3 regions of the Aureibacillus halotolerans genome follow, and region 1 is predicted to be linked to each of the others. Evidence: riboswitches for the same ligand, from Rfam matches in the RefSeq annotation. Region 1 holds a riboswitch; each other region holds the start of a gene.
The links. A riboswitch is a leader RNA that binds a small molecule or an ion and turns the genes downstream of it on or off. The one in region 1 is predicted to bind S-adenosylmethionine.

Region 1 (10,023 bases):
GGGTCGACATAGATGTCATGAGTGGCTTTGGGATTGAACATGAGGCAGGCATATATCGTTGTCCTTTTGATCGCGATTCAATTACCGCTGTTTGGAAAATCAATGGACAGTCGGTACCGATATGTGCACTGGAAGAATGGTATATCCTGTATCGTTTGATGCCAGGGCGCGAGTTTAAAGCAAGCGCCATTGAAGCTTATTTCGAAAAGCATGGTGTATCACACCCTCAGTTACTCAATCGAGCGTTAGTACAACCTTTGCCACAGCAAGTCCAAAAACGAATATATTTATTCCTTGCAAAATAAAAACCAAACGAAAGAGGAGTGCTGAAAATGAAACCGTATATTTCTGTAATTACGATTGGCGTTGACGATTTGGAGAGGTCGCTTATCTTTTATCGGGACGGACTTGGGATACAAACCGAGGGCATCATTGGTGAGGAATTTGAGCATGGCGCGGTCGTCTTTATTGATTTGCAATCGGGTGTGAAGCTAGCACTTTGGCATCGCAAGGATCTCGCCCATGAGGCTGGTCTTCCTTTAGGTCAACCAAACCCAACAGAATTTACGTTAGGTCATAATGTAGCGAGTAAAGAAGAGGTTGATGAAGTGATGGAACAGGCTCGGTTAGCTGGCGCACACATCGCAACACCAGCACAAGAAGCTTTCTGGGGCGGATATTCGGGTCAATTCCAAGATCCCGACGGTCATCTATGGGAAATTGTTTGGAACCCGGCGTGGGAGCTGGAGGAATAAACTTGCTGCCTGAACGTTTTAGAAAAATGAATTCGTTCTGTTCTTATTTGGATTGGTGTTACGACTTCTGAAGCGCAAATGCTCTATTCGTGAGAAAGATATTTGGAGGCGTACATAATGATTGTAAAATTACCAAAAGAACATTATGCGAAAATCAATACACTGTTGATTGAACCGCAAGCGAAAAATGAGAATGTGCTAAATGCAGTGCTTAACAGTATGAATCGAGGCTCCGTCTATGTTGATCAAATTGAGGAGCCTCGGACGGCGATCGTTTATGCGGTTGGCTTAGTATACTATTTGCTCGGTGATCCGGAGAATGAATCGTTTAATAGCCAGCTGAGTGATTTCATTTCCACACAATTGAAGCAAGAAAGTCTGGATTTATGCGGAGGTACATGGTTTTGCTCCATCCTGTTTAATGAACAATGGAAAAAAACGCTGGAAACAGTGATTGGTCGTCGTGAATATTATGTGGATTATAGAATCTGTTACGAATTGGATGCGGTACGTTTTAGAAACAGTTTGGAGCAACCCCTACATGTCCTTGATGAAGACCTTACCATTGTAGAAATCACGAAGGAATTGATTATTGGAGTCGAAGATTTAAGAGAAGAGTTGACAGAGTATTGGTCTTCTGCAGAATCTTTTATGCAACATGGAATAGGCTACGCTGTTTTAAAAAACGATAAGGTCATAAGTACATGTTACTCATGTTGTGTGAATGGAGATCGCCATGAAATTTATATCGCCACATTTGATCAAAGTGTGCGAAATCGTGGGTTGGCAACGATACTGGGACAACAATTCATAAAGGAATGCTTAAAAAGAGGATTTAGTGTTTTTTGGCAAACCGATGAATCAAATGAACCATCTAAACGAGTGGCTGATAAATTGGGGTTTGATTATACGAATCGACTGATGGCGTTTGAATTTGAATTCTAACAGAAGTTTTAGAGCTAAGTGAAGTGCTGAAACCGCAGTGAAGTGACCGTACTATTAAAGTTAAAAACGCACATTCCAGCTCCCGCTTAGGAGAGCTGGAATGCAATTGGTCCAAGGGTTAGGCTAGGCACCTTCCTCTTCTATGTTGTGCTGTTCTCATCCCCATCCAATACGAGCGATAAAAACAGCTTTCCAATCGTAAGCATAGACGTTTCGTCGACATCAAACCGTGCATTGTGATGAGGGTATGTTGCATTGATTTCAGGATTTCGACCGCCAACATAAACGAACGCACCAGGCACTTCCTTGACGTAGTATGCAAAGTCCTCCATTCCCATCGATGGCGCTAGACGTAGTACATTTTCGCTACCGACGATGTCCTTCGCCTTTTCTTCAACAAAAGCCAGTTCGGCAGGATGGTTGTAAAGTGATGGATAGCCACGTTCGTAAGCCACCTCTACACTTCCCCCACCAGCTTCGACCGTTTGCTTGGCAACCTCTTTAATCCCCTCTTCCAAAGTCGATCGAACCGCTTCCTCAAAGGCTCTAACCGTACCAGTGATGGAGGCGTGCTCAGCAATGACATTAAACCCCGCTCCAGCGTTAAACGTTCCCACTGAGACGACGCCCGATTGTAAAGGATCTATACGGCGACTGACAAGATGGTGAAGCTGGTTGACAACCTGAGTGCCAAGATGCACAGCATCAATGGTTGTATGCGGTTTGGCACCATGACCCCCTTTCCCATGAACTGTAATTTCAAAACGATCTCCGGCTGCCATAGCTGTTTCCGGAGTGATGCATACTGTTCCAACATCTGCCTCTGATAAGACGTGAGCGCCATAAATCACGTCGACTCCTTCAAGACAGCCATCCTCAATCATTGGTTTTGCACCACCGGGAGGTCGCTCTTCCGCAAATTGATGGATAAACACGACCGTCCCCTGTAACTTTTGTTTATATTGGCTGAGCACAGATGCGACGCCTAATAGGGCCGCAGTATGAATATCATGGCCACATGCATGCATGACACCTGGCACTTTTGATGCGTACTCCACGTCTTTAAGATCCTGGATCGGCAACGCATCAAAGTCAGCACGCAAGGCAATCGTTTTCCCTGGCAAAGCACCAACCAACCTTCCGACAACCCCACGCCCTCCAACACCTGTTCGCACGTCAATCCCCAACCCTTTTAGATAGGTTGCGATTTTTTCTGGCGTATGTACCTCTTGAAACGATAGCTCGGGGTGTTGATGCAGGTCTCGACGAAACGAAACCATCTCTGGGAAATGCTTCTCCAATGTTTGAAATACTTCCTCTAGCATACATGATCCCTCCGTTAGTAGATATGTTAAAAAAGATGCCTTACGCAAAGGCATCTTTGATTCTTCACTCGTTTTACTCTACAGAATACTCTTTTTCCTCATATGGATGAGCCACCCAGCCGTCCGTGTCAATAAATAGGCGAACTGCGACAACTTGGCGATCGTCCATTAAAGTAAAGAAGTGAGGCGTATGTTCTGGAACTGAAATGACATCTCCTGGCTCAAGCTCGATATTGTAGTAGCCACTTTCCCCTTTAACAACAAAAATGCCATGCCCCGCCGTAATGGCGCGGACCTCATCATCTGTGTGCGTATGAACGTTTTTGAATTTTGCCAGTAGCTCGTCAAGGTTTGGCGTGCTATCAGATAGCGCAATGATGTCCCAATCCACATAGCTTCGACGTTCTGCTAAATCGCGAATGTCAGTGTCAAAGGCTGTAAGAATTTGAGCTTTTTCTTCATCGGTTAATACGAATTTCGCGTTTAGTTCCGCTGGAAGCTTGCTCATGTCCCAATGCTCGTATAATACCTCCTGGCTCTCCAGAAACTGCTGCACCTTGTCATGTCCTTCAATCACTTCTCCTGTTTCTCTTAAACGAATCGTTGCCATCGTCTACACGTCCTCCCTTTTCAATAGATTGTATTTAAATTGAGCGAGGCGATATGCAAAGAGAAACTCAGCGGCTTCAAGATTTTTCTGAGCATCAAATGCATTTTTGCCCCACACTGTAATGCCGTGATTTAAAATAAGGATGGCTTTTGTTTCTGGTGTCACTACGCGTACCATCTCTTCAGCAAGCGCTGGAAGATCATGCAAATTATCAACGATCGGCATCGTAAGCGCTGCATTCTCTTCCCACAGTCCAAACGCTTTTAGAAGCTCGTGGTCGGTGAATGTCGCCTGGCCCTCGTCTTTATAGAGCGCCGAAATAAGATTGTTTTCCACTGTATGAACGTGCAGAATACATCCTGCATCGGTTACTTCATATAAACGGGTATGGATAATCGTTTCTGCGGACGGCTTCAAGCTTGACTCGATTGTCTTACCATCGCGATCCACGACGACAAAATCCTCCGGTGAGGACTTCGTTTTGTCTTTACCGCTCACGGAAACAAGCGCATGCAAAGGGGAGTCCTCAAGTTTAATGGAAAGATTTCCGCTCGTTGCTGGAAACCAGCCTTTTTTCGCCAACGTTGCTTTGACGTCAGCCAACTCTTCCCACTGCGTCATATGGAAATCCCCTCCTTTTCTTGTAACACGGCTACTATATCATGAAAATCCTTAAAGGGCTCATGCGGCCAATGATGTGTTTCACATTCCTTTAAGAGGTAATCGCGGGCAAACACAAGTTCTGCTCGTTTTGCCATCTCCACATCAGTGACTGAATCGCCGATTGCAATAATTCGTTCGTCTCCTGTGGCAATTGACCGAATGACTGATGGCTTGCAGCAGCCACAGTCGTTTTGACACTGATCGTCACAGGCAAATGGCCATTCAATTTGGATCGTCTTACCATCAAAATTCCCATGATTGCAGTACACAGGCACGTCAATGTCTCCCAGCACAGGGTGGACGAAAAAGTCGATGCCTCCACTCACGATGACTAGGCTCGTATTTGGATCAGCTTTTATTGCAGTAACAAATTCATGAAAGCCTGGGCGAATCTTCACTCGCTCAAGCACGAATTGAACAATTTCGGACTTTAACGAACTTGGTATATAGGCGAACATGCGGCCAACGCCTTCCCGAATGGAACATTCCTTTTGAAGCACAGATTGAATGATTTCTTCGCATTCAGGTGGAGCAAACGCACGAATAATATCGACAATATTGTCTTTTTCTGTGATCGTGCCATCAAAATCACATACAATGAGCCGTTTAGTGTCCCCATTGCTGAATGGCTTTTGCAAGTGGTTCGCTCCCTTCTGCAGCTTTCTCTAGTGGAACGCCGTCAAGCGTTGCCCGAATTGCCGCATGAAAAGCTTTTCCTCCACCTTCCGCACCATCGGGATGGCCGTGTGTCCCACCGCCTGCATTAATGATAGAATCCAACCCAAAATCAGCAATAAGCTGAGGGACTAGACCTGGATGAATGCCTGCTGACGGAACTGGGAACGTTCGTTTCCATGGCGACTGATCATCGACTAACGCTTCCTTTAACGACAACGCTTCTTCGCGTGGCATGGCGACTGATCCGTAAGGTGATGGAAATAAAGAGAAATCGGCGCCTGCCATACGAAGGAGCTTACCGAGTAAAAGGGATGTGCTCACACCGTGGTTTGGTGCAGAAATCATTGCCCCACTAAAGGCGGGATGGGCCATAATCGGCAAATGAACTTCAGGGGCTTCTCGCAGCATCTGCAACGCGTCAAGTCCATAAGAAAAGACATTAAAAAGAAGCGCGTCTGCTCCGGCAGCTTGTGCTTTCTCGGCTTGGTTCACAAGCTGTCGTGTCGGTCCAGTAACGTTCACCGCATAAAGCGTTCGCTTCCCAGTGCTCTCATACACTTGGCGTAGCACTTCTTTGTTTGTTTTGACACGTTTTTCAATCGGCGTTGCTTCATTTTCAAAAAGGATCTCATCATCTTTGACAAGATCTACACCACCGAGAGCCTGTTGCCTCATTTGTTCAGCGAGATCCTCTAACGTTCGACCAATGACGCCTTTAAAAATACTCATAAAGAGCGGTCGGTCATAGACGTCTACTTGTTTGCGGATGCCTTCAATGCCAAACGCAGGACCAGGAAAGGCCGCGGCAAGTTCGTTAGAAAAATCCAAATCCAACAGCTTTACCTCTCCGTCAAGAGACAACTTGCCGAATGTTGTCGTTAAGATTGCCGGAAGATCATTTGTAAAATTGACGGCAGGATAAGAGATCGCTAGTTTTGCATATTGATCGTCTATGTATTGGGCAGATACAACGTGGCCTTTGTGCGCACGCAGCTGTTCTTGATCGACGAGAGGCAATGATGTCCAAGAGCCTACCGTTAGCCCAAGAGCGATTTGTTCTGCCTGCTTGTTTAGATCAGCCTTTGCTTTAATTCGGTACGTCGCCACCACATTGCTCATGTATTGTCCCTACCTTTAATAGAAAGTATTCAACTCGTTATGGTAGACATTATGCCACGATCTTCGTCATTTCGTCAATTGGAAAACGTAATTCTTCATTGACAGATTCGTAGCAAGAGGCTATGATACGTAGCAACAGCAACACTCTTATTATGAGAAGGCTGAGGGAATTGGCCCTTTGACGCCCGGCAACCCGCATTTGTGCGAAGGTGCTTCTTCCAACAGACATCAATGTCTGGAAGATAAGAGAGGAATGAACGGATCCTTTACGAAGGCCCCTCTTGAGCACATCTATCAAGAGGGGCCTTTTCTGTATTCCTTTCCCCTGTATTAAAATTTCTGCCACACGAAAGGATGACTCCGATGAGCACTGCAACAGAACATGGGTATACCCCGCTAACAATCGACACAGCGATTCAATACGCAAAGGGACAGTCGTATTTTACACAAAACGAAGAAGTGTATGGCGAAGAAATTGGCGATGGCAACTTAAACCTCGTGTTTCGTCTTACCGGGCAAGATGGACAACGCCTCATCATTAAACAAGCCTTGCCTTATGCCAAGGTGATTGGAGACAGCTGGCCGCTTACATTGGATCGTGCCCGAATTGAAAGTGAAGTGCTCACCATTTATGGGACGTATGTGCCTGAATTAGTGCCAAAAGTGCTTCACACAGATTCGGTTCAAGCCTTGACTGTTATGGAGGATTTGAGCCATTTGCAAATCGCTCGGAAGGCACTTAAAAAAGGCGACCACTTTCCTGTCTTAGGAGAAGCGATTGGTCGATACACTGCACATACGCTTTTCTTTACGTCTGATTTTGGCATGAACCAGCAGGATAAAAAGCAGCTTCAAAAGCGTTTTTGTAATCCGGACTTGTGCAAAATAACAGAAGAATTGTTTTTTACTGATCCCTTTTATGATGTCGAATCCAATTCGATCGATGAAGGATTGCAAGCGTATGTAAAAGAACATATTTGGAATGATCAGACGCTTCTTTTTGCAGTAGCAAAGGCCAAATATCAGTTCTTAACGAAAGCTGAGGCTTTGCTTCATGGTGACCTACACACAGGCAGTATCTTTGCTGATGAAACACAAACAAAGGTGATTGATCCTGAGTTTGCCTTTTTTGGTCCCGTAGGCTTTGACATTGGCTCCTTCCTTGGCAACTTGGCGATTGCTCATATCTCCCAGGCAGGCTATGCAACCGCGGACGATGATCGTCAAACAGCGAAGCAAAGCCTTCAGCAGCAAATGATGTCAGTATGGAAAACCTTTGAAGACGAATATGCCACGCTTTGGCAAAACCATAATGTCGAACCTCATGCCTCCATTCCTGGTTGGTCGGAAAAACATATTGAGGCGATTTGGAAGGATGCTGTACGTTTTGCTGGCTGTGAATTGATTCGACGTACCATTGGGCTCGCCCTTGTTGAGGATTTTGAAAGCATTGCGGATAAGGATCGAAAGCTCGCAGCTAAGACTGCTGCACTACGAGTTGGAAAACACTTGCTGCTTTCAACAAATATTCATACGTCAGAGGCTTTTGTAAAGGCGGTTGTGTCATGATTACCGCTGTGACTTACAACGACGGCGTTGTTACCCTACTTGACCAACGCAAGCTTCCTGGAGACTCGGTGTTTTTAAAGCTAACAACCGTAGAAGAAATCAAGGCAGCCATTTTATCATTAAGCGTCCGTGGAGCACCTGCCATTGGCATCGCTGCAGCTTATGGGCTCGTTCTTTGGGCACAATCAAATCGTAAAGAGCAGGATCTTAACGTATTCAAGCAGTCTCTCATTACGGAAGCAAATGGTCTGAAAGCGACACGCCCTACCGCAGTCAATCTTGCGTGGGCGGTGGATCGGTTGCTTCGCGTTTCGGACACAGCGGCTTCCGTCGATGGCGCTGTGGAGACGTTAACGCAAGAAGCGCAGAAAATTGACGAAGAAGACCTTTTGATTTGCAAAACAATCGGCGAACACGGGTTAACCCTCCTCAAGGATGGTGATACGCTGCTCACCCATTGCAATGCAGGCGGTATCGCAACCGCAGGGTACGGGACGGCACTTGCTCCCTTTTACCTCGCGAGGGAACGAAACATGACCCTCCACGCGTATGCCACTGAAACAAGACCAGTCGGCCAAGGGGCACGCCTAACTGTATGGGAGCTTGAGCAGCTGGGGATTGATGTGACTTTAATAACCGATTCGATGGCTGCCCACACGTTACAATCTGGTCGTATTCAGGCGGTCATCGTTGGGGCCGATCGAATTGCGGCCAATGGGGATACAGCTAACAAAATTGGCACACTTAGCTTGGCCGTTGCTGCCAAAGCCTTTGGCGTTCCCTTTTATGTGGCTGCCCCCTTATCAACAATTGATGTGCACACTGCTACAGGTGCTGACATTCCAATTGAAGAAAGAGCAGCTGAAGAAGTCACACATGTGCACGGACGTATCATCACGACGGAAACTGTTCGCGTTTACAATCCCGCCTTTGACGTCACTCCGCATCAATATATAGACGGAATCATCACGGAAAAAGGCGTCATTCGCGGCGACTATCAGACAAACTTATCTGCACTATTTCATCCAGCTGCATCACATTAAAACAATGCCAAAAACCACCGTAGTTTTTTCTTCTGCGGTGGTTTTGATATTGCTGACAAACACTCGCTTTTTACTCGCTGGCACCAGCGCAACATAGACTCGAAATATTGCTGGCTCTCGCCTAGCTTGCTTTTCTTGCAGTCGTTTTGCCAGCGGCTGCTCTCCCTTTGTACCACTTACTCGTTTCAGACAATACATCCAATACGACAAAGAGACCAGCGATTAAAAGCATTCCTTCAGTTGCCCCTTCCCAGATAGAAACAACGGTGTTGTAGTCCTCGCCACTCGCGGTTAGTAGACCTACAGATTGCAATTGCTGAATGAAATCAGGGTTCCAGATTTGCGCATCTGTAAGGATGATGCTTACTAAAGCGAATGCAATCACCGATACGACCGTATGAAAAACAAGCATTTTCCCGTTTCTTTTTCGAAGAATCATTCTGACACAATCTTTGAGAATACTGATGATGGCTATCCCCCACACCAATGGAGCATATTTTTGAAATACTGAACCATCTAAAAATGGGATGACGAGCCGTTGACCATCTGTAAATCTCCACACGCCGAGCAGTTCTGATGAATACAACAGTACAATCGTAAATAGCACAGTGAAAATCAAGCTACCGATTGGGTCACTTCGTTTAATCGTTGCGTTCTCATCCGGAATTTGCGGCAATTCGGATAACTTCCACTCTTTTGCTTTGGTCGCTTCTTTTTGATTGCTACGCTGCTTTAAATCGACGAGTGCAAATATGATCGTCACCCAGGCAAATCCTTGAGCTCCAACATTGATGAGCGATACCAAGTATTCAATAAATTGCTGTAAAATGCCCATTGGCTCTAATATGACATCAATCGCAAATACTACAGTTAGTGCAGCGAGAATGGAGAGCAGAACGATTTTTATCGTGATAACATACGAATCAAACATCAATGGGCTAATCACATAGCGATCATACCCACGATATTGGTTTGCCAGTGAAGCAGGGTGACCTAATTCGTGCAGCACACTTTCTACTTCCTTTTCCGTAGGTTCATCCGACTGCACTCGTTCCTCCAGCATATCTTCAATGAGCCCTTGCAACTCTCGTTTTATTTCCTTTCTTTGCAGCTCTGGAAATCTGTGCGTCACGGCATATATATAGCGATCAATGATCTCCAAGAGGACGTCCTCCTTCATTATTTACTTCGATGATCCCATCCATTGTTTTAACGAGCCGAGTCCATTCCTTACATAAACCCACATACACCGCATCCCCATGTGCACTCCGTTTATAATACTTACGTGGACGGGTTTCTTGAGTATCCCATTCACT
Region 2 (10,023 bases), on a different contig from region 1:
GGCCTTTGTATGGTTAAATTCAGTTTGGCTGTATTTTACACTTCTTGAAGTTTGACCATGCTGTTCCGTTCCGAAGTGGCATCAGTAAATAAATTTATAATTAAAATTATTTAAATAATTTAATTTGTCTTAGTGTTCGAACCTATTAATTCGTATTCCATTGGCTACATATTAAATACTTTCATTACCAGATATAGCGAAAGCTGACAGGGAGTCTAATTTATTCGGGATGAATACTAAAAACGATGACAAGTATCATTAAGAGTCATCCTGCACACTATGCGATAACTCTTCTTCAACTATCTTTCGTTTCTTTCAATTTTATATTTCACTAAAACTATACCATCGCTCGTTTAATATTTGTTCAATCTTTAATCAATCTTCAATTAATTCTGCGCAACTCTTATTACAGGTAATTAAATTCCAATAATCAAGTTTTGTACCGTAAAGAAAATATCACGAATAACACGCGGTTCTGACCCAGTACAGACCGGTGAACAAAGATCTGTATTTCTTAGATATCATTATTTCCGAAATAAACTCAAGTTGATTTTGTTTTCATCTCTAACGACTATCAGCCAGTCCATACCATGTAAAAAATTTTGGTCATTTCGATATCTAATGACATCAACCTCATCCAAGCAAAACACATGCATGCATTGTCACCTACTTTATTAAAAATATTCTCCCAAAAAACGCAAAAAACGCGCCACCTCGACTGCGAGATAGCGCGTTGGTATCATATGTATGGTGGAGCCTAGGGGGCTCGAACCCCTGACCTCTACGCTGCCAGCGTAGCGCTCTCCCAGCTGAGCTAAGGCCCCAAGTCTTTGTCCGACAAGAACTATTATATGAAAATTCGACAGCAGTTGCAATAGCTTATTGATGTTTTTTACGTAAAATAACAAATGAGACAGTCCCCCAAGACGCTGAATGAATTTTGGGGACTGCCTATTTATCCATATGGACCCTCATACTTAATCTCACCTTCAAACACTTGCGACTACCTTTTGTTCTACGATGGCTCACTTATACGTGCATCGTAAGGTATGAGCCCGCGTCATAAGAAAGACCTGTCATGCTTGGCCGCTTTTTTTCTAAGGGGTTCATTCCACTTCAATTAGCTTCGGACAAAAAGGACTTCGGCTTCCGCCAGCTTTTGTTTGGCTGCCTCTATGATGTCGTCTGGAATCGTTGTGTCCTTGTCTTCAGGTTCCTGAAACTGATTAAAGGAGGCAGACAAATTGCCGATGTTGGCATGGTCATCTAAAGAACGCTGGTATTGATGTCCTAACACAAGTGGTGTGCCAACCGATACCAAGGCATCTGGATCATCGATCTCCCCTATCCCCGTTGTTTTAACTGGAATTCGCAAAAAATAGTACGTCCCATCAGCAGGCAAATTATAATCATAATACCCATGGTCGTATTCCCAATTGCTTCCTAGTGTAAAGCCGCTCGCTTCAAGTCGTTCCGCCAATTGACTTAGCTTCATCTGGAGACCATCTAAGGCAGATGATAACTGTTCCATCACACGCATCTCCTTTTCAAGAGGATTTGCGTTATCTTGCCCTAAAAATAAGATTTGACTACAAAATACGTCTCAATCTCAAAATCAGTGCTACATGCCTCACATCACGTATGAAAGAGAAATAGGATGACAGTAAAAAACACCTGACTCTGTAGGACGTTCTCCTACTTTGCCAGGTGTTTCGTCAATTATTTTGATGCTGTTGCTTGCAAGGCTGTACGAACCTTCACTGCCGCCTCTACCATCTTTTCAAGTGCCTGTACGGTTTCTGTTTCTCCGCGTGTTTTTAAGCCGCAGTCTGGGTTCACCCAGAATTGCTCTGGATCGAGCACAGTCAATGCGCGCTCAATGTTTGCGACCATTTCGTCTGTTGATGGCACGCGTGGGGAATGAATATCGTAGACCCCTAGGCCAATGCCTTTGTCGTAATTGTATTTTTCAAACGCAGACACAAGCTCTCCGTGACTTCTGGACGTTTCGATGGAAATGACATCAGCATCAAGAGCGTCTATGGATGAAATAATCGCGTCAAAATCGCTGTAGCACATATGCGTATGAATTTGCGTCGTTTCTTTCACAGTGCTCGTTGCCGCTTTAAAGGCTTCGACCGCGTCTTTGAGATACGCTTCATGCGCAGATGCTTTCAATGGCAAGCCTTCACGCAATGCTGGCTCATCTACTTGGATCATCGTAATGCCGTTCGCCTCCAACTGCTCTACCTCTTCACGAAGTGCAAGAGCAATTTGCAACGCGACGTCACGTCGAGGCACATCCGTGCGTACAAACGACCAGTTGATGATCGTAATTGGACCCGTAAGCATGCCTTTCACAGGACGGCTCGTCATAGATTGAGCATACACACTTTCTTTCACCGTCATTGGTTCATCGAAGGCTACGTCGCCATAAATGACTGGTGGCTTCACACAACGTGAGCCATATGATTGCACCCAACCGAAGCGTGTAAAGGCAAACCCATTGAGCTTCTCACCAAAATACTCGACCATGTCAGTACGCTCAAATTCACCATGAACGAGAACATCGAGATCAAGCTCTTCCTGAATCTCGATCCAGCGTTTTGTTTCAGCTTGAATGAATTGCTCATATTCCTGGTCGCTTTTTTCCTTTTTACGCCATTGAAGTCTTTCCTGGCGAACTTCCTTTGTTTGTGGCATAGAGCCAATTGTTGTTGTCGGAAGCAAAGGCAAATTGAAAGCGTCCTTCTGTGCAAGCTTCCTCGCTTCGAAAGGTGTTGAACGGTCAAAATCGCTTAAAGCTGCCACCGCTTCTCTAACAGCGGTACTTTGACGACCTGGAGCCTCTTGAAGCTGTTTTATAGCACTTTGTTGCTGATCTGCTTTCGTTGCATCTCCATTGATAAGCTCTTTTAATGCAATCAATTCCTCTAGCTTTTGATCGGCAAACGAAAGGCCATTGCGAAGCCAATCAGGCAGCTTGTCCTCTGTTTGTAATGTCACAGGCACATGAAGCAAGCTACAAGAAGGTTGTAGGACAACGTCACTGCTTATGGAAGACAGTGCACTGACGAGTTCTTTCGCTTCATACAGATCTGTTTTCCAAATGTTACGTCCGTTTAATACGCCGGCAAATAACGTTTTCCCTTCAGGAAATCCAGCGTCCTTCAGTTCCTTAAGCTGAACTTCACCATCATGAACAAAATCAAGACCAAACCCATCCACTTTTGCTTCTTTTAAGATCGACCACTGAGCAACGCTCGAGAAATACGTCTGGAGTTTCAATTTGAGACCAGGCACAGCTGCTTTGATGTCATTGTACAAGGCAACAATCGACTTCATCTGCGCTTGATCTAGTTCTGTCGACACGATGGGTTCATCGATTTGCACCCATTGTGCGCCGTCCTTTTCAAGCTTCTGTAGCACTTCAATATAAAGTGGTTTTAATGTCTCCACTTGCTCACTTATTGAATCAACACCTTTTGACAAGGACACAAACGTATAGGGTCCGACAAGCACAGGTGTTGTTTCTATGCCTTCTGCCTTCGCTTCTAAGTAAGCTTGACTCCAACGATTGTTCACAAGGGCAGGCAGTGTGCCGCTGTCAAACTCAGGCACGATGTAATGATAGTTCGTGTTGAACCATTTTGTCATTTCACTAGCAACCGCACCGGCATTGCCTCGAGCAATCGCAAAATACGTTTCAAGTCCAGGCGTTTTCTCTAAGTCACGGAAGCGTTTAGGGATAATATTTAAACTTAACGCTGTATCAAGCATATGGTCGTACCAAGACGCATCAGCAGAAGGAATAAAGTCAATTCCTTTCCCTTGCTGCTTTTTAAGGTTTTCTGTACGAATTTGCTTCAGATCAGAGAGTAGTGTTTCCTCTGTAATGTCTTTTTTCCAGTAAGCCTCTAGTGCTTTTTTCCATTCTCGGTGTGCGCCAATCCTTGGGTAGCCAATTGTTGCTGTTTTCATCGTGATCCTCCTTAGATAGATGCTCAATGTCATAAAAAACAAAAACCTCTCCAGCAGAGCGGAGAGGTGAACATGCACAGATGCGATCCAGTGCTCTCATCTCCCAAAGCGTTCTGCTTTGCAGGAATTGGCACCTTTTTCAGTAAACTGAATGGTTGCCGGGCTTCACAGGGCCAGTCCCTCCACCGCTCTTTATAAGAGAGTTTGTTTTATTGTTACTTATCGTAGCATTGTCACAAAAGTCATGTCAAACCTTTTTTAAACAAATGCATAATAATTATACAACTTTGTACAACCTATTGAGTTGGAATTATATGTTCCTCCCCGTAAATTTATAGAAAAAAATTCTCCCTTTCGTTATGAAAGAGAGAACGTTTTATCGTGTTTAAATTAGAGACGCTTGCGAAGCTCTTCCAATCGATCTTCATAGCCTTCTTTGCCTAACAGGGCGAACATGTTTTGTTTGTAAGCTTCAACGCCGGGTTGATCAAATGGATTCACCCCTAGCAAGTATCCGCTCAAGGCACATGCTTTTTCAAAGAAGAAGGCCAAATAACCAAAATGGTACGCAGAACGCTCAGCAATGTGCACGGATAGGTTCGGAACGCCACCATCCACATGCGCAATTTTAGTACCTTCCATTGCTTTTTTGTTTACAAAATCAAGGCTTTGCCCAGCAAGGTAGTTTAAGCCATCAAGGTTTTTATCGTCTTCCTCAATTAGAACTTCTGCGCCAGGTTCTTCAACCGAAAGCACGGTTTCGAACAAGTCACGTCGACCTTCTTGTACATACTGACCAAGGGAGTGCAAATCAGTTGAAAAGTTTGCAGACGATGGGTAAATGCCTTTTTGGTCTTTCCCTTCGCTTTCGCCAAACAATTGTTTCCACCACTCAGAAAAGTACTGTAGGGAAGGCTCAAAGTTAATAAGCATTTCAATTGTATAGCCTTTGTTGTACAACGCATTGCGAACAACCGCATACTGATAGGCTTCATTTTCGTCAAGGTTTGGTGAGCTATACGCATTTCGCGCATCCTGGGCGCCACGCATCATGTCTTGGATGCTAATGCCACTCACAGCAATAGGAAGCAGCCCTACAGCGGTGAGAACAGAATAACGTCCACCGACATCATCAGGAATGACAAACGTTTCATATCCTTCCTCATCAGACAACGTTTTTAATGCGCCTCTTGCTTTGTCCGTCGTTGCAAAAATACGCTCTTTCGCACCATCTTTTCCATATTTTTCTTCAAGCAGGCGCTTGCACTGTCTGAAGGCAATGGCTGGTTCAGTCGTTGTTCCTGACTTCGAGATCACGTTTACGGAGAAATCCTTGTCTTTTAAAACATCCTGCAAATCCTTTGAATACTGTGCAGAGATATGATGTCCAAGGAAAATGATTTGTGGTGTCTTGCGGTCTTCCTTGTCTATCACATTGTAGAAACTATGGCTTAACATTTCCAAAGCTGCCTTCGCACCAAGATAGGAGCCACCAATGCCGATGACAATTAAAACGTCCGATTGTTGCTGAATTCGTTCAGCTGCTTTTTCGATGCGTGCAAACTCTTCTTTGTCATAGTCTTCAGGAAGGTCAACCCACCCTAGATAATCTGCGCCTGCACCTGTTTTTTCATGAATGCTTTTATGTAAAGTTGCAACTGTTTGGGACAAATAGTCCACTTCATGCTGCTGTAAAAAAGGCAATGCGTCTTTATAAGAAAAAGTTAACGGCTGTGTCATTGTTGTCCTCCTTAATGATTTTCTGTTATTTTAACACGTTAAACCATCAATACATAGTGCTATTTTACACCATTAGAAAACGACAGCTCTTGATTCAGAACCAAGAGCTGTGCGTAAGAAACCTTACAGTGCAGCGCGATAGATAGCTTCACAATCGCTCGCTTGTAGCTTTTTAAAGTGACCAAACGGCCCATTGACCATCGCTTTGTTCACCATATCCTCAATGTGCGCATCATCAATATCATAATCGGCAAACCGGTTTGGTGCGCCTAATGAAGACCAAAACACACGTAATTTTTCAATGCCTTCAAGCGCAATGTCCTCGTCAGATTTCCCAAGTGGATGAACATCAAAGACACGGATAGCAAGCTGTTTGAAACGGGCAATGTTTTCATGCATCACGTGCAGCATCCATTGTGGGAACAATATAGCCAAGCCGCCAGCATGAGGAATGTCATACACCGCAGACGCAGCATGCTCGAGATTATGCGATGCCCAGTCTCCGCGAATTCCCATGGACAATGTGCCGTTAAGAGACATCGTTCCAGCGTAGAGAATCGTTGCACGGTGTTCAATATTGCTTAAATCCTTTAATAGCTCTGGTCCTGTTTCAATGACAGTTCTCAAAATGCCTTCATTGAAACGATCCTGTACAGGGCTATTGGCATCATGATGGAAGTACTGTTCAAGACAGTGAGACATCATATCCACGAGGCCATATACCGTTTGATCTTCTGGCACCGACACCGTATTCGCTGGGTCAAGCAATGAGAAGACTGGAGCTACAAGTGGACTTCCCCAGCCGTGCTTTTCTTTTGTTTCCCAGTTGGTAATTACAGAGCCCGCATTCATCTCTGAACCAGTTGCAGCGAGTGTTAGAACTGTGCCAAACGGAAGAGCGGCTTCTACTGGGACTTTTTTTGTGACAATATCCCATGCGTCAGCATCCGTTTTTGCGCCTGCTGCAATAGCTTTCGTGCAATCAATGACGCTTCCACCGCCGACGGCTAAAATAAAGTCGACATCGTGTGTTTTGCAAAGTTCTACACCTTTTCGAACAGTGTCCACTCGTGGGTTTGGTTCAACGCCAGCGAGCTCGACAACATCAACAGACGCAGCTTTAAGAATAGACATCACTTTATCATAGAGACCATTTTTCTTTATACTTCCTCCGCCATATACAAGGAGCGCTTTTTTGCCTAGTGCTTGAGCTTCTGATGCTAATCTATCTAAAGCATCTGAACCGAAAATAAGTTTGGTGGCATTATGGTATGCAAAAGAATTCATGAGAGGAAAGCTCCTTTTTCTTAAGAATGACGTGCACAATTATCATTATGCATGAAAAAGAATGCATTTTGAAAGCAATTTGCTCCTATGTTGTATAGTCTGTCTGGAACAAGCGCACATTAGTAAAGAATGAGATCACCATAAGGAGGAAATGATGTGAGCACACTTCAACGTATCGCATTGCTGCTAATCATCATTGGTGCCATCAACTGGGGACTTATCGGATTCTTCCAATTTGACCTCGTGGCAGCATTGTTTGGCGGTCAGGATGCAGCTGTTGCACGTATTATCTACGGGCTAGTAGGCATCAGTGGCCTTATCGCACTGTCCCTGCTTTTCAAACCCTCAGAAGAAGTTGAAACTGAACCTGAGAAACGCTATTCCTAAAAAAGAGGCCGTCATGGCCTCTTTTTACTTTGCGTAAATGTATGTCATTTTAACTTGAATAGGAAGCGAGCATCTGTTTTCCTCTTTACTCGCTTGTTTGTTCACCTATTCGCTCGTTTTGTGCACGCAATCCGTCCCAATCAATGACCCACCCTTCAGATTGATTGTAAAAGCGAACAAAGTGTGACTCGTACGCCCATTCATTTTCGGGTGTCCAAACGAGGATACTGCCAAGGGCACCTGGTAACGTTTTTATCCTGCCTTCTTGCAGACTCAGCCAAAAAGGCGATATAAAGTCCATTGTATCCCTGAGCACGTCAGCCTCAATTGGCATCGTCCCTTTGTTCCTGGCGACAAGCATTGATGCTACTTCAAATTGATCGTCTTCAACAGCTCTCGCAAACAATTGCAGGATATCAAGCGGTGTTGCATCTGATTGGGTTTCGCCCGATGCAAGCAGACGATCGTACATCTGCTGCTGTGCTTCAGAAAGTGGAAGAAGCGGTCCAGTGACAGGTTGCGCATCTCTTTCCACAGCGATATTCATTGCTAACCCACCTACGGTAAATGCTTCTGTATCCGCTGATTGTTGAAAGCTATGCTGACGGAGTAGCTCATAATAGGTCTGGATCGTAAAAAAGGTTTGTGTGTTCGGATAGTTTGTCAAAAACTGTTCATAGCTAGCCTGAACCTCACCACGTAAATACCCATTAGGCAAGAAAGCAGTACGCACATCACTTTTCCCTAAATAGGCCATAAGCCTATCCCTGTACAACGCATGTACATCAGTAATAAAATCTGTGTTCACTTGTGGGAACGATTGTAGAAAGTGTTCCAAACGAACCACCTGGCGCGCAAGGTCATTCCAGGAAGGAGAGGCTTGTTGCGCAATGAATGCTTGAATTTGCAAATATTGACTCACTGAGTCATTTGTAATCAAGACGTACTGATCTTCTAGAAAGCGCCAGTTAATTGTTACGCCATCTTTCGTCAGTTCATACCCTTGAGTTTGTAATTGTTCATTGGTAAATGTTTGCTCATTCAAGGCTGCCTCTAAAATCGGTTGGAGCTGCTTTAACTTTAAGATGAGGCGAACGACTTCATCAGAACGAATATTCACCGGGATGTCTTGTTCAACTTGTAGACGTGCAATGGTTTTCGCTGGTGCCTCCAATTTCTTCTCAAGTTCGGAAAGGCTAAGCTTATAAAAAGCTTCTGCCTTCTCGCCATTCATCTGTTCCAGGTGCTCCTTTCGCTCAAGCATGTAGGCTCTAGCCTCTTCTATAAAGGCAATGTTATCTGGAATGTTTGGAAGTCCTAGATCATCTAAAAACAATGTCTCCGTTAAGCGTGTAAAATCCTTTGTTAAAACCTCGCTCAAGTCTTCGTTGTTCTTCACTGGTTGATCAGACGATGATTCACTTGGTGCAGTTGGCATAATCAGCCCTTGGCCAATAATCCCTCCTGCAATGACGATCCCTGCGATACTCGCAATAATGGGTAGTTTTCTGAAACGCCCCATCCTTTTCAACGTCTGTTTTCGTTCTGCCTTTATCGCCTTCATCATGCGCTCGGAATCAGAGAAGGTCGGCATTTGGTCATATGAGGCTTTGAGTTTTTCGAGTCGCTCTTCTAGCTTCTGATTATCCAAGATGCATTCCCTCCTCCTGTCTTTTTTTCACTTCAGATTTTAACTGTTCCTTCGCTCTGGACAATCTCGTTTTCACAGTGGAAAGTGGCAGCTGCATAATGTCTGCGATATCATCGTATTTTTCGTCATGAAAATAATACAAAATGAGTGGCACACGATATTTTTCGTCGAGCGATTGTATACAGCTATGTAAAAGCGCATCTTCTTCTGATTTAAGTAACGAGTCCTCTGCCGTTACTGAATCGACCGTTTGTAAAGGCTCTTGGCCTAGCTTTATCACCTTGCGAGAGTCCTGAGTTTTCTTTCGTGCCCAATCTCTAGTCGCATTAAGTGTGATTTTATAGAGCCAGGTTGAAAACTTCGATTGTTTATATTGATCAATAAATCGATAGACACGTAAAAAAACCTCTTGCGTAATATCTTCTACTTCATGTGGCCGATTGCCGAGCTGATATGCAAAACGTTCTACAATAGGGTAATAGGTCTCCATAAGCTTTTGAAATGCAGCCATGTTTCCTTTTTTCGCTCGGCGGATCAATTCTTCTTCGTCCATGTGTTGATCCTCCTCTTCTTCTTACTCATTAAACGAATCATGACGGCATAATGTTTCAGGAGTCGATTGAAAACGAACAAAAAAGAAGCAAAGACATCAGTGCTGTCTCTGCTTCCAACCGTTGCTATGTTTGCATGGTCTTTTGATCTACAAGGAATGGTTCTTGCGTCGAATGTCGAGCAATGAACTGCTCCATTCGGCGAACAGCCTCCTGAAGTTGCTCCATTGAGGAGGCATAGGAGCAACGTATGTGCCCCTCACCACTTGGGCCAAACACATTCCCTGGAACGACGGCGACTTTTTCTTCGTGAAGCAGCTTCTCAGCAAATTCTTCACTTGAAAAACCCGTGGACTTAATCGAAGGAAAAGCGTAAAAGGCACCACCCGGCATATGACAGCTTAATCCCATTTCTTGAAAGGAACG
Region 3 (10,023 bases), on a different contig from region 1:
AGGCTGATGACAAACGCTCACTTTCGTTGTTGCTTTGCCTTGCTCGGTGCTCATTGCCGTAATGGCAACTCTGCGCCTGCCAAGACTTTGCACTTAGATAAGACAAGCGTTTTCATTCAGCCTGAACATATGTTGAGAAGTACGCTCAATTTCTTCATTGCTTTATCTTGTTCGGTGGCGATCATTTCATTACACTTTTTAGCCTAACTCTTATCTATCTAAGTTTTTCTGCACTAAACGGTCAAGAAAGTTTGGTCATTCTTTCTGCTGTTCAGCTCAGAGAAGCCATGTTATGATGAATTCAATGAGATACTGTAAGGAGGAGTAAACAATGAAAGCAACAGCACAATATACACCTAACCCGAATGCAGTGAAATTTACTGCAGAGGAGCAGTTATTCGAAGGTGCCAAAAGCACTCACGGAAAAGCAGGGGATGACATCTCTCACCCTTTGCTAAAGCAAATTCTTGCTTTAGAAGGCGTCGACAGCATTATGGCGTATGGAGATTTTGTTTCTGTAAACAAAGTTGACGCAGCAAGCTGGGATACACTAGAACCAGCCGTGCTTGATGTGTTTGCTACATACGGCGTTTAATATTAAAAAGTTCTAAATAGGAAACAGAAGCTGAACGTGGGTGAAATCACGTTCAGCTTTTTTGTTCAAGCTGATGACAAATGCTTGCTTTCTTCGTTGCTTTGCCTTGTCCTTTGCTCATTGCCCTTATAGCTATTCCACGCTACCAGAATTCCGCACCTAGAAAATAATGCCATTAAGTCTCTAGCTTGTTCAAAAAATCTAAATGAGCCTCCACAACGTGTGGAGGCTCAAGCTTTATAATCGTAGTCAATTGTCTCTTATTGCTGAGTAAATTGCTCTAAGCGGACGCCTTGTTCTTTCCCTTGGTCATTTCTCAGCACAAGCATTACTGAGCCATTTGAGGGGAGCTCTTCATCTGAAATGTCAATCGGAAGGCTAAAGGATGTCCAACCTTCACTTCCCTCAACAGCTGGGAACTCACCGTTTTCTACAAATACATTATGACCATCTTCAATTGAATAAGAAAAAGGGCCACTAGCTACGTTTACTTCACCTTCGACTGTATACGTCCCAGCTTCACCTTCAACACTGACATCGCGAAAGACGCTTTCGTCAGCTTCAGCAACGTCAAATTCTTGCGTTACGGTTAGACCACCTTCTTCAAGCGTATCGGCAACTATAGTTGCTTCAAGCGTATAGGTGCCTGCTGGAACTCTAGAGCCTTCTGATGTGAGATCCCAAAATGGGGTCCAACGAAAATCACTTCCTGCTGCAATCGTTGTGCTACCAGTTGCTTGACTAAATGTACCGTCCGCACTGGAATCGTACACTTCTTCCCCAGCATCGTTTTTCACTACAAATTGAACGAGTTGCTCGGAGCTGTTTTCTAACGTGATGTCTTCATCAGACGAATTATCTAAAATCAGCGTCAAATCGGCCCCGTTTTCCCAAACGTCCGGCTCAGCAGATAATGAAAGCTGATCGGTTTGCGTCGCATCTGCTTCGCTGTCAGCCCCACTTGTCTCACCGTCAGTAGTACCTTCTTCTTCAGACTCTCCATTTGTCTCTTGGTCCGTTGTGTTGGCTGGCTCTGATGTAGAACATGCGCCAAGCGACAACAATGCGGCCAACATTACCATTGTAAACCAGTTGAATTTCATCGTCATACCCTCCTTGAAAATCCTTTCACCTTCTAGACGAAGGTGGCTTACGATTTGTTTCACTTTCCTACGAGCTAAGCTCTATTCTTTGCGGAAAAACCCATAAACCCCTGCTGTTTGGACAACGTTTGTAAATGCATGTGGATCAACTTCCCGAATGGTTTGCTCCAAATCATAAAGTTCATAACGTGTAATCACCATGATGAGCATGTCCTTTTTTTGTTTGGAAAAAGCGCCTCTGGCAGGCACTGTTGTAATGCCCCTAACCAGCTTTGCATGAATGGCTGCTTCTAGTTCTTCGGATTTACTGGACACAATCATCGCTGTTAATTTTTCATGTCTCGTATGAATGACATCAATAACCCGCGTTGTCGCATACAAGGCGACGAGAGTGTACAATGCCTTTTCAGGATCAAAGTAAATGCCTGCTGTAGCGATGATAATTGAGTTGAGCATAAAAAAATATGTACCAACAGGTCGATCCTTCATCCTTGAAAGAACCATTGCAATAATATCCATTCCACCAGTAGATGCGCCAAACTTTAACGTTAATCCGACCCCGACTGCTGAGCAAACCCCACCAAAAACAGCGTACAACAGGGTATCTTCAGTTTGCGGTAGAATTGGAATAATATCAAGGAATAAAGTTAGCATTAGGACGGACAAAAAACTATAAATCGTAAAGAGTTTGCCTACTTTCATCCAACCTAGAATGGTCACAGGAATGTTAAGAATGAATACGATCAGTCCTGTTAGCCCCGGGTTTTCAAGAATGGTGGCAATTAGCTGCGCCGCTCCGGTGAACCCACTTGCATACACATTAGCTGGGATCAGAAAAACGTTTAAGGCGACTGCATTCAAAAAAGCACCAAACATAATAACGATTATTTTTTTTATTTCATTCATGACCATTAAAGCAGCCTCTTTTCTTAGTGAAAATCATAAACCATGTTTCATTATAGGAGCACGAATGCACGGAAGCAACCACAAAAAAACTTTAATACGAACAGCAAAGAATTGAATTATTTTAAAGGTTTGATACACTTGTAAAGAAATGTGAGTTTGCGATTCGTTAAAATAAAAAAGGGGGTGGAGTTCAATTGACGACGATCTTAACCGATAGTGCATGTGACATGACGCCTAAATGGTGTGAAGAGCATGATGTCCTTATGTTATCTCTTGCAGTCATTTTGGACGGAAAAGAATACGAAGAGCATAAGGATATTTCACCAAAAGAAGTGTACGAAACAATGCGTAACGACAAAACAGTACCTAAAACTGCCCAAATCGGTCCTGACACCTTCTTAGCTACCTTCACAGCATTGGCAGAGCAAAAACAACCTGCAATTTATATTGCGCTTTCATCTGGACTATCTGGGACGTATCAAACCGCCGAGCTCATTCGGAAGCAAGTGCTTGAGGAACATCCTGATTTTGAACTAACCATCATCGACTCAAAGTGTGTTTCTCTTGGTCTTGGACGACTTGTCTATCAGGCCGTGCAATGGCGAGACAAAGGACTTTCCTATCAAGAGCTAATAAAGAACATAACGGACTTTGCTGAAACAATCGTTCATATTTTCACAGTCGATGATCTCGTGTACTTAGAGCGTGGTGGTCGTGTAAGCAAGGTCGCGGCATTTATGGGCGGATTATTGCATATAAAACCGATCCTCCATGTCGACGAGGGAAAGCTCGTCCCACTTGAAAAAACACGCGGCAATAATAAAAGACGGCAACGTATGCTGCAGCTTATGGAAGATCAGGGACAACAGCTTGAGAAGCAAACGGTCTTTATTAGTCACGGAGACGCTCCTGATGAGGCTGAGGCGTTCAAGCGTGACATTCAAGAACGCTTTGGAACGAGCTCTTTCTATATTAATACCATTGGAGCTGCAATCGGCTCGCATGCAGGACCTGGAACGATTGCATTGTTTTTTACAAACCAGCTCTCAGATTGATCGGAGCAGCGTCTTCCCTTATGAAGGCGCTTTTTCAATGAAGAAACTTGCCTGCTACTTTCTAGAAAAAGTAATGAAGGATGACGTTTATGCTGTGGCTAAGATTATATGAATGGCTAATGTTTTGCTGTATTATCTTATCTGTTGGAACGATTTGGTACGAATGGCCTTGGCAAGCCTCTATCATATGGGGAACGTGGAGTGTTTTTTTTGTCGATTATGTTGTACGTCTTTGGTATGCAAAGGATAAGTGGTTGTTTATACGTTCCAATCCATTTGATCTTGTCGCCTTAATCCCTTTGGATGCGTTGTACCAATCGGCAAAACTGGCTCGCCTTTTCCGAGTGATGCGATTGAAAACAATGACAAAACGTTTCTCAAATCCGTTGATTTCGACTATGAAAAACACAAAAAGGAGAACCCTCGTTTCAAGTAGCCTCCTGCTTGTATTCGTTTCTACGCTTCCATTCTACTATTATGAACCAATTGTAAAAAGTTATCCCGAAGCGTTTACATGGTCCATTGGAACACTTTTCCTCTTTGGAAATCAGGACGTTGATCCAGCCTCTTTTATTGGAAAAGCCACAGCCGTCATTCTAACGATTTTAGGTGTATGCATTCATGCATTGCTCGTCACTACCTTGACGAATGTCACTCAGATTTTCGTTAAGAAAAAGCAAAAACGAAAGGCAAAAACGAAGGACGCCAAAGAGCAAACAAAGTCAATGTCATAGCACACAGCTAACGAGCGTATCCACCCCTTAAAATAAAAACCTAATGTCGAAAAAATGATAGCTATTTACATTTTGTGAAAACAAAACTGTCCTATTCAATTTTAATGAAAGCTGGTGTTCAGCGTGTTTTTAAAAACACAAATATTGCGGTATAGTGCACTCATAACTTTGTTTATATTTGTCCTTTTAGGAGCCACAGCATGCTCTGTGACAGACAACAACACCCCATTAAATGAAACGACTCAAATTGAAGAAAAAGCGCCGTCATCCAATACGGCTGAAGCAGCCGATTCTGAGGATCATCAAACCGCTCAAAATGAAACTGTTGACGCTGGAACAATCCCTCCTGAAGCGGATGAAGGAGATAAGGATACTCCCGATCAAAGCGACACAGCACAAGCGAATGTAAACCCCCATTCATTCAATCCTGAAACAGATGCCACAGCAGATAATGTGTTAAAAGACCCGAGCAGCATTCTTGCGCTTGCAAACAAAACATACAGCTTGCCTGCTCCTTATGTACCAAATGATCTAGTTGAACCTAATGTAGACTTTCCTTTTACAGAGCAGTTGCCAAAACGGCTTCTCCGCCAAGTCGCCGCTTCTGCGCTTGAAGAGTTGTTTGCGGCCGCAGAAGCAGATGGAATTGAACTGTTTGCGATCTCTGGATATCGTTCCTATGATCGTCAAGAAGCTATTTTTGCAAGCAACGTCACACGCTACGGCAGCGAAGAAAAAGCGAATACGGTTAGCGCCTACCCTGGGGAAAGTGAACATCAAACGGGCCTTGCCATGGATGTGTCCGCAGCTTCAGTTGGAAATGCCTTAGTTGAAGAGCTGGGAGAAAAACCTGAGGGTATTTGGCTAGAAGAAAATGCCCATCGCTTTGGTTTTATTATTCGTTATCAGAAGGATACACAGGCAATTACAGAATACCAATACGAGCCGTGGCATCTTCGCTATGTTGGTAAAGAGCCTGCGCTAGCGATGTTCGAGCAAGACATAACGTTGGAAGAATATCTTGGTGTATACCCCCCTGAATAAATAGGATTTTGACAGACAAACTTAGATAAAGCTGGATAAACCTTCAATTAAGGGTTGGGATTGCTTTTTATGCAGAATAAACATTAGCGTAGTCAAAATACGTAGACTCCTGCGGGTACAGCTCGAGCTGAAGATCCCGCAGGAAAGCAAGACTCCGAGGAAGCTGAAGCCGTGCCCGGCGGCATAGAAAACACGACGAGGTCTTCTCGAGTCGATGTTGCACTTGTACCCGTAGGGTGAAAGCGAAGTATTTTGACGCAGCGGTGTCGTGTATTCTAACACCCAAAAGGACACAAGTGTAAAACGATCTTTTAGAAACTACAGTATTGTGAGCTAGAAATTTTAATCTCCCGAATACACAAGATGTCAATCAATCTATCTCACCTTGTTTCCACTAAGACACAGCCAACATTAAAGGTAATTTTTGCACTGCGAAAGTTGTAAAAACACGTAACAGATCGGAAAAACTATGATCTGATGCGTGTTTTTTTGTTTTTATCGTGAAGAAAAAAGGTAAGACTACTTATAGAAGACAAGCATAGTTCAAAGGAGGAAAAAAAATGAGATCCAATGAGTACCCTAAAGGTCAGCCAGCTCAAGCACAATCCAAACAACCCGGCAACGAATCAGAGATGATACCTCGCCCGTATACGAACAACCCTGAATACCTTCCTGCTGGAAAGCTTGAAGGGAAAAACGCCCTTATTACTGGTGGTGACAGTGGAATAGGCAAAGCTACAGCAATCGCTTATGCGAAAGAAGGTGCTCATGTAGCCATCGTCTATCTCAATGAGCATGAGGATGCCCAAGAAGTTCAACGCGAGATTGAAGAGTATGGTGGAGAATGTCTTCTGATTCCTGGGGATGTCAGTGATGAACAATTTGCCTCGGCTGCCGTTTCAAAAACAATTGAAGCATTTGGTGCGTTGGATATTCTCGTGAACAATGCGGCCGAGCAGCACCCACAGGAGCGTTTCGAGGACATTACAAATGAACAGATGAGACAAACCTTTGCGACGAATATCTTTTCCTTCTTTTATTTTACTCATGCCGCCCTTCCCCATCTGTCACCCGGTAGCGTAATCATCAATACGACTTCGATTACAGCATACAAAGGGAGCAAAAACCTTATCGATTATTCCGCCACAAAAGGCGCGATTACATCATTCACAAGATCGCTTTCGCAGCAGCTCATTGATCGTGGCATTCGTGTAAATGGTGTGGCACCTGGTCCGATTTGGACGCCCCTCATCCCAGCTACGTTTAAAGCAGAGGATGTGGCGAAATTTGGAGCAAATACGCCTATGAAACGTGCTGGTCAACCTGAAGAGTTAGCGCCTTCCTATGTGTTTCTTGCCTGTGAAGATTCATCGTATATGACAGGGCAAGTATTGCATTTAAATGGTGGAGCAGTTATTAACGGGTAAACGCGTTACTGAAAAAACGTTGCATTTTCGATAGCTGTCGTGTAAAGTTATGGCTAACAACTAAATCGTTTCATTCTTTTTCTTATCAAGAGAGGTTAAGGGACATGGCCCGTCGAAACCTCAGCAACCAGCCTCTAAGTGGGTACGGTGCTAAGTCCAGCAAGCATATGCTTGCAAGATGAGAAGAAGGATTTTTGAAAAAAACTCCTTCTTTTCGTGAGGGAGTTTTTTTCATACACAAGGAGGGTTTTAGAGGATGACAGAACAGCGTATTGACACTTTATTCGCACAAATTGGAAATCGTACAGACACAGAAACAGGTACGGTCTCTCCTGCCATTTATCTATCTACAGCATTTCGTCACAACGGCATTGGAGAATCGACTGGATATGATTATACACGCACAAAAAATCCAACACGTCACGTGCTTGAAGAAGCGATTGCGACACTGGAGGGTGGCGTAAAAGGGCTTGCCTTTTCTTCTGGCATGGCAGCAGTAAATGCTGTGATGACGATGTTTTCTTCCGGTGATGAACTAATCGTATCGCAGGACTTATACGGAGGAACATACCGTCTTTTTGACGTGTATGGCCAAACGAATGGCCTCACCTTCTCCTATGTTCATACGCACATCATTGAGGACGTTGAAAAAGCGATTACGAGCAAAACGAAAGCATTGTTCATTGAAACGCCAACGAACCCACTCATGCATGAATCGGATTTAGATGCCTTAGGCAAGCTTGCCAAGGACCATGACCTTCTCCTGATTGTGGACAATACGTTTTTAACGCCTTACCTTCAACGCCCTCATGAGATTGGTGCGGATATTGTGATTCATTCTGCAACAAAATACTTGGGAGGTCACAATGATGTGCTTGCCGGGTTATTGACTACGAAGGACGTTGCACTTGGGGAAAAACTTGCGACTTATCAAAACGCAGCTGGAGCGGTATTGTCCCCCTTTGACTCATGGCTCCTTATGCGCGGCATGAAAACGTTGCCTCTAAGGATGAGACAGCATACAACGAATGCCACGGCACTCGCTGCTTTTCTGGAGCAGCATGACTTAGTGGATGACGTTTTGTACGCAAACAGAGGCGGCATGCTCTCTTTTCGGTTGACCTCTGAGGCACTCGTTCCTCATTTTCTCAAGGCATTGAAGCTGATCTGCTTTGCCGAAAGCCTTGGCGGCGTCGAAAGTTTTATTACGTATCCCGCTACGCAAACGCATATGGACATCCCTGAAGAGATTCGTACAGCCTATGGCGTGTGCAACCGACTGCTTCGCTTTTCGGTTGGGATTGAAGATGCAGAGGATCTTATTCATGACGTTGACCAAGCACTGCACGTTGCTGCAACCCATCAAGAGGAGGCGTTACGATGACACTTCGAACGAAACTAGAAAACGATTTCGTCATTATGGATGGCGCAATGGGCACGTACCTTTACGATACGTATCAGGTCCAATCCTGCTTTGAAGAAGTTAATCTCACCCAGCCAACGATCATTACTGAAGTCCATAAATCTTATGTTGATGCTGGCGCTGATCTGATCAAAACCAATACGTATGCAGCAAACGCGATTAAGCTAGCAAAACATCAGCTTGCTGACAAAGTAATAGACATAAACGCGAAAGCCGTCGAGCTTGCAAAAGCCGCAACTGAAGGAACTGACGCCTATGTGGCAGGGACGATCGGAGGCATTCGTGGGGTCACACGGACAGAAACGACACTCGAAGAGATTGAAGCCTCTTTTCGCGAACAACTTCAGGTCTTCTTAGACAATGGCGTAGATGCAATTTTATTGGAGACCTATTATGATGAAGAAGAGTTGCACACTGTTCTCAAGATCGCTAGAGAAGCTACGGACGTTCCAATTATCGCTCAACTTGCTCTTCAAGAAGCTGGTCGGACGCAAAACGGAACGCCTTTAACAGCCGCATTTCTTACATTAGAGTCGTTAGGAGCCGATATTGTAGGCATTAACTGTCGCCTTGGACCTTACCATACAATTGAAGCTCTCCGCTACGTACCTCTAATGGAAGATGCATATATCTCTGCTGCGCCAAATGCTGGTTTGCCTGATGTACAGGATGGACGATTATTTTTCAAGGCACATGCTGATTATTTTGGCGAATGTGCACGCTCATTGCGAGACCAAGGTGCGCGTGTCATTGGCGGTTGCTGTGGAACAACCCCCGCTCATATTGCCGCTATGGCTGCTGCGGTCAGACCGTTAACACCGTTGACAGAAAAACAGGTCCCTCTGGCCCCTCACGATGTCATCGAGGTGGTTTCACAACCGCTTGGAATCGAACCTTTGCACGTCCAAATGAAAACACGCACATCCGTTATTGTTGAGCTTGATCCTCCTAAACATTTGGTTGTTGAGGATTATTTTAAAGGCGCTGCATTGTTACAAGAAGCCGGCGTTGATGCGATTACAATTGCAGACAACTCTCTTGCCTCACCACGTGTTTGCAATACAGCTATTGCGACCATTCTTAAAACCAAATACAATATTAATCCACTTGTTCATTTGTCCTGTCGGGACCGAAATTTAATTGGCTTGCAGTCCCACCTAATGGGGCTTCACACGGCTGGCATTCATGAAATCCTTGCGGTGACTGGCGATCCGACTAAAATCGGCGATTTTCCAGGGGCAAGCTCCGTATATGATCTACAAAGCTTTGAGCTGATCAAGCTTATGAAGCAGTTTAACAATGGCTATTCTCACTCTGGCAAACCACTAAAAGAAAAAACACAGTTCTCTATCGCAGGTGCCTTTAATCCGAACGTTAAATACCTTGATAAAGCGGTAAAACGCCTCGAGAAAAAAGTCGCGAATGGCGCTGATTATTTTATTTCTCAGCCCGTGTACAGTGAAGAGCAGCTCATTGATGTTGCTGAAGCAATAAAGACGTTAGACGCTCCACTCTATATCGGCATTATGCCACTCACAGGGCATCGAAATGCAGAGTTTTTGCATCATGAAGTGCCTGGCATTAAGTTAACAGACAGTACGCGAGCCATCATGGCTGCAACGAAAGATGATCCTGCTGCTGCAAGACGCGAAGGCATTGCGATGGCGAAGCAGCTCATTGATGTCGCTCTAGATTATTTCCCTGGCATTTATGTGATTACACCATTTTTAAAATAC

Region 2: it holds a riboswitch for S-adenosylmethionine, as region 1 does, so the genes downstream of both, metE (5-methyltetrahydropteroyltriglutamate--homocysteine S-methyltransferase) here and mtnK (S-methyl-5-thioribose kinase) in region 1, are expected to answer to the same signal.
Region 3: it holds a riboswitch for S-adenosylmethionine, as region 1 does, so the genes downstream of both, EV213_RS02880 (methionine biosynthesis PLP-dependent protein) here and mtnK (S-methyl-5-thioribose kinase) in region 1, are expected to answer to the same signal.

Annotation. Positions count from the first base shown of each region.
Region 1 is NZ_SNYJ01000007.1:167,898-177,920, reverse strand. Features, by position in the region: gene EV213_RS10410 (nucleotidyltransferase family protein) at 1-305, shown strand, start outside; gene EV213_RS10405 (VOC family protein) at 333-755, shown strand; gene EV213_RS10400 (GNAT family N-acetyltransferase) at 873-1,700, shown strand; gene EV213_RS10395 (M20 metallopeptidase family protein) at 1,841-3,025, opposite strand; gene EV213_RS10390 (1,2-dihydroxy-3-keto-5-methylthiopentene dioxygenase) at 3,099-3,635, opposite strand; gene EV213_RS10385 (methylthioribulose 1-phosphate dehydratase) at 3,639-4,256, opposite strand; gene EV213_RS10380 (2-hydroxy-3-keto-5-methylthiopentenyl-1-phosphate phosphatase) at 4,253-4,936, opposite strand; gene EV213_RS10375 (2,3-diketo-5-methylthiopentyl-1-phosphate enolase) at 4,905-6,095, opposite strand; SAM riboswitch class I at 6,240-6,344, shown strand; gene mtnK (S-methyl-5-thioribose kinase) at 6,459-7,664, shown strand; gene mtnA (S-methyl-5-thioribose-1-phosphate isomerase) at 7,661-8,707, shown strand; gene EV213_RS10360 (hypothetical protein) at 8,829-9,869, opposite strand; gene EV213_RS10355 (PadR family transcriptional regulator) at 9,856-10,023, opposite strand, start outside.
Region 2 is NZ_SNYJ01000006.1:121,916-131,938, forward strand. Features, by position in the region: tRNA gene EV213_RS09090 (tRNA-Ala) at 749-824, opposite strand; gene EV213_RS09095 (YugN family protein) at 1,121-1,531, opposite strand; gene metE (5-methyltetrahydropteroyltriglutamate--homocysteine S-methyltransferase) at 1,720-3,981, opposite strand; SAM riboswitch class I at 4,075-4,182, opposite strand; gene EV213_RS09105 (glucose-6-phosphate isomerase) at 4,372-5,721, opposite strand; gene EV213_RS09110 (iron-containing alcohol dehydrogenase) at 5,845-7,008, opposite strand; gene EV213_RS09115 (DUF378 domain-containing protein) at 7,165-7,395, shown strand; gene EV213_RS09120 (hypothetical protein) at 7,481-9,046, opposite strand; gene EV213_RS09125 (RNA polymerase sigma factor) at 9,039-9,599, opposite strand; gene EV213_RS09130 (aminotransferase) at 9,724-10,023, opposite strand, start outside.
Region 3 is NZ_SNYJ01000002.1:144,787-154,809, reverse strand. Features, by position in the region: gene EV213_RS02915 (NifU N-terminal domain-containing protein) at 332-595, shown strand; gene EV213_RS02910 (BsuPI-related putative proteinase inhibitor) at 856-1,698, opposite strand; gene EV213_RS02905 (YitT family protein) at 1,780-2,610, opposite strand; gene EV213_RS02900 (DegV family protein) at 2,799-3,659, shown strand; gene EV213_RS02895 (ion channel) at 3,749-4,393, shown strand; gene EV213_RS02890 (M15 family metallopeptidase) at 4,601-5,437, shown strand; gene EV213_RS02885 (SDR family oxidoreductase) at 5,998-6,864, shown strand; SAM riboswitch class I at 6,944-7,049, shown strand; gene EV213_RS02880 (methionine biosynthesis PLP-dependent protein) at 7,121-8,248, shown strand; gene EV213_RS02875 (bifunctional homocysteine S-methyltransferase/methylenetetrahydrofolate reductase) at 8,245-10,023, shown strand, end outside.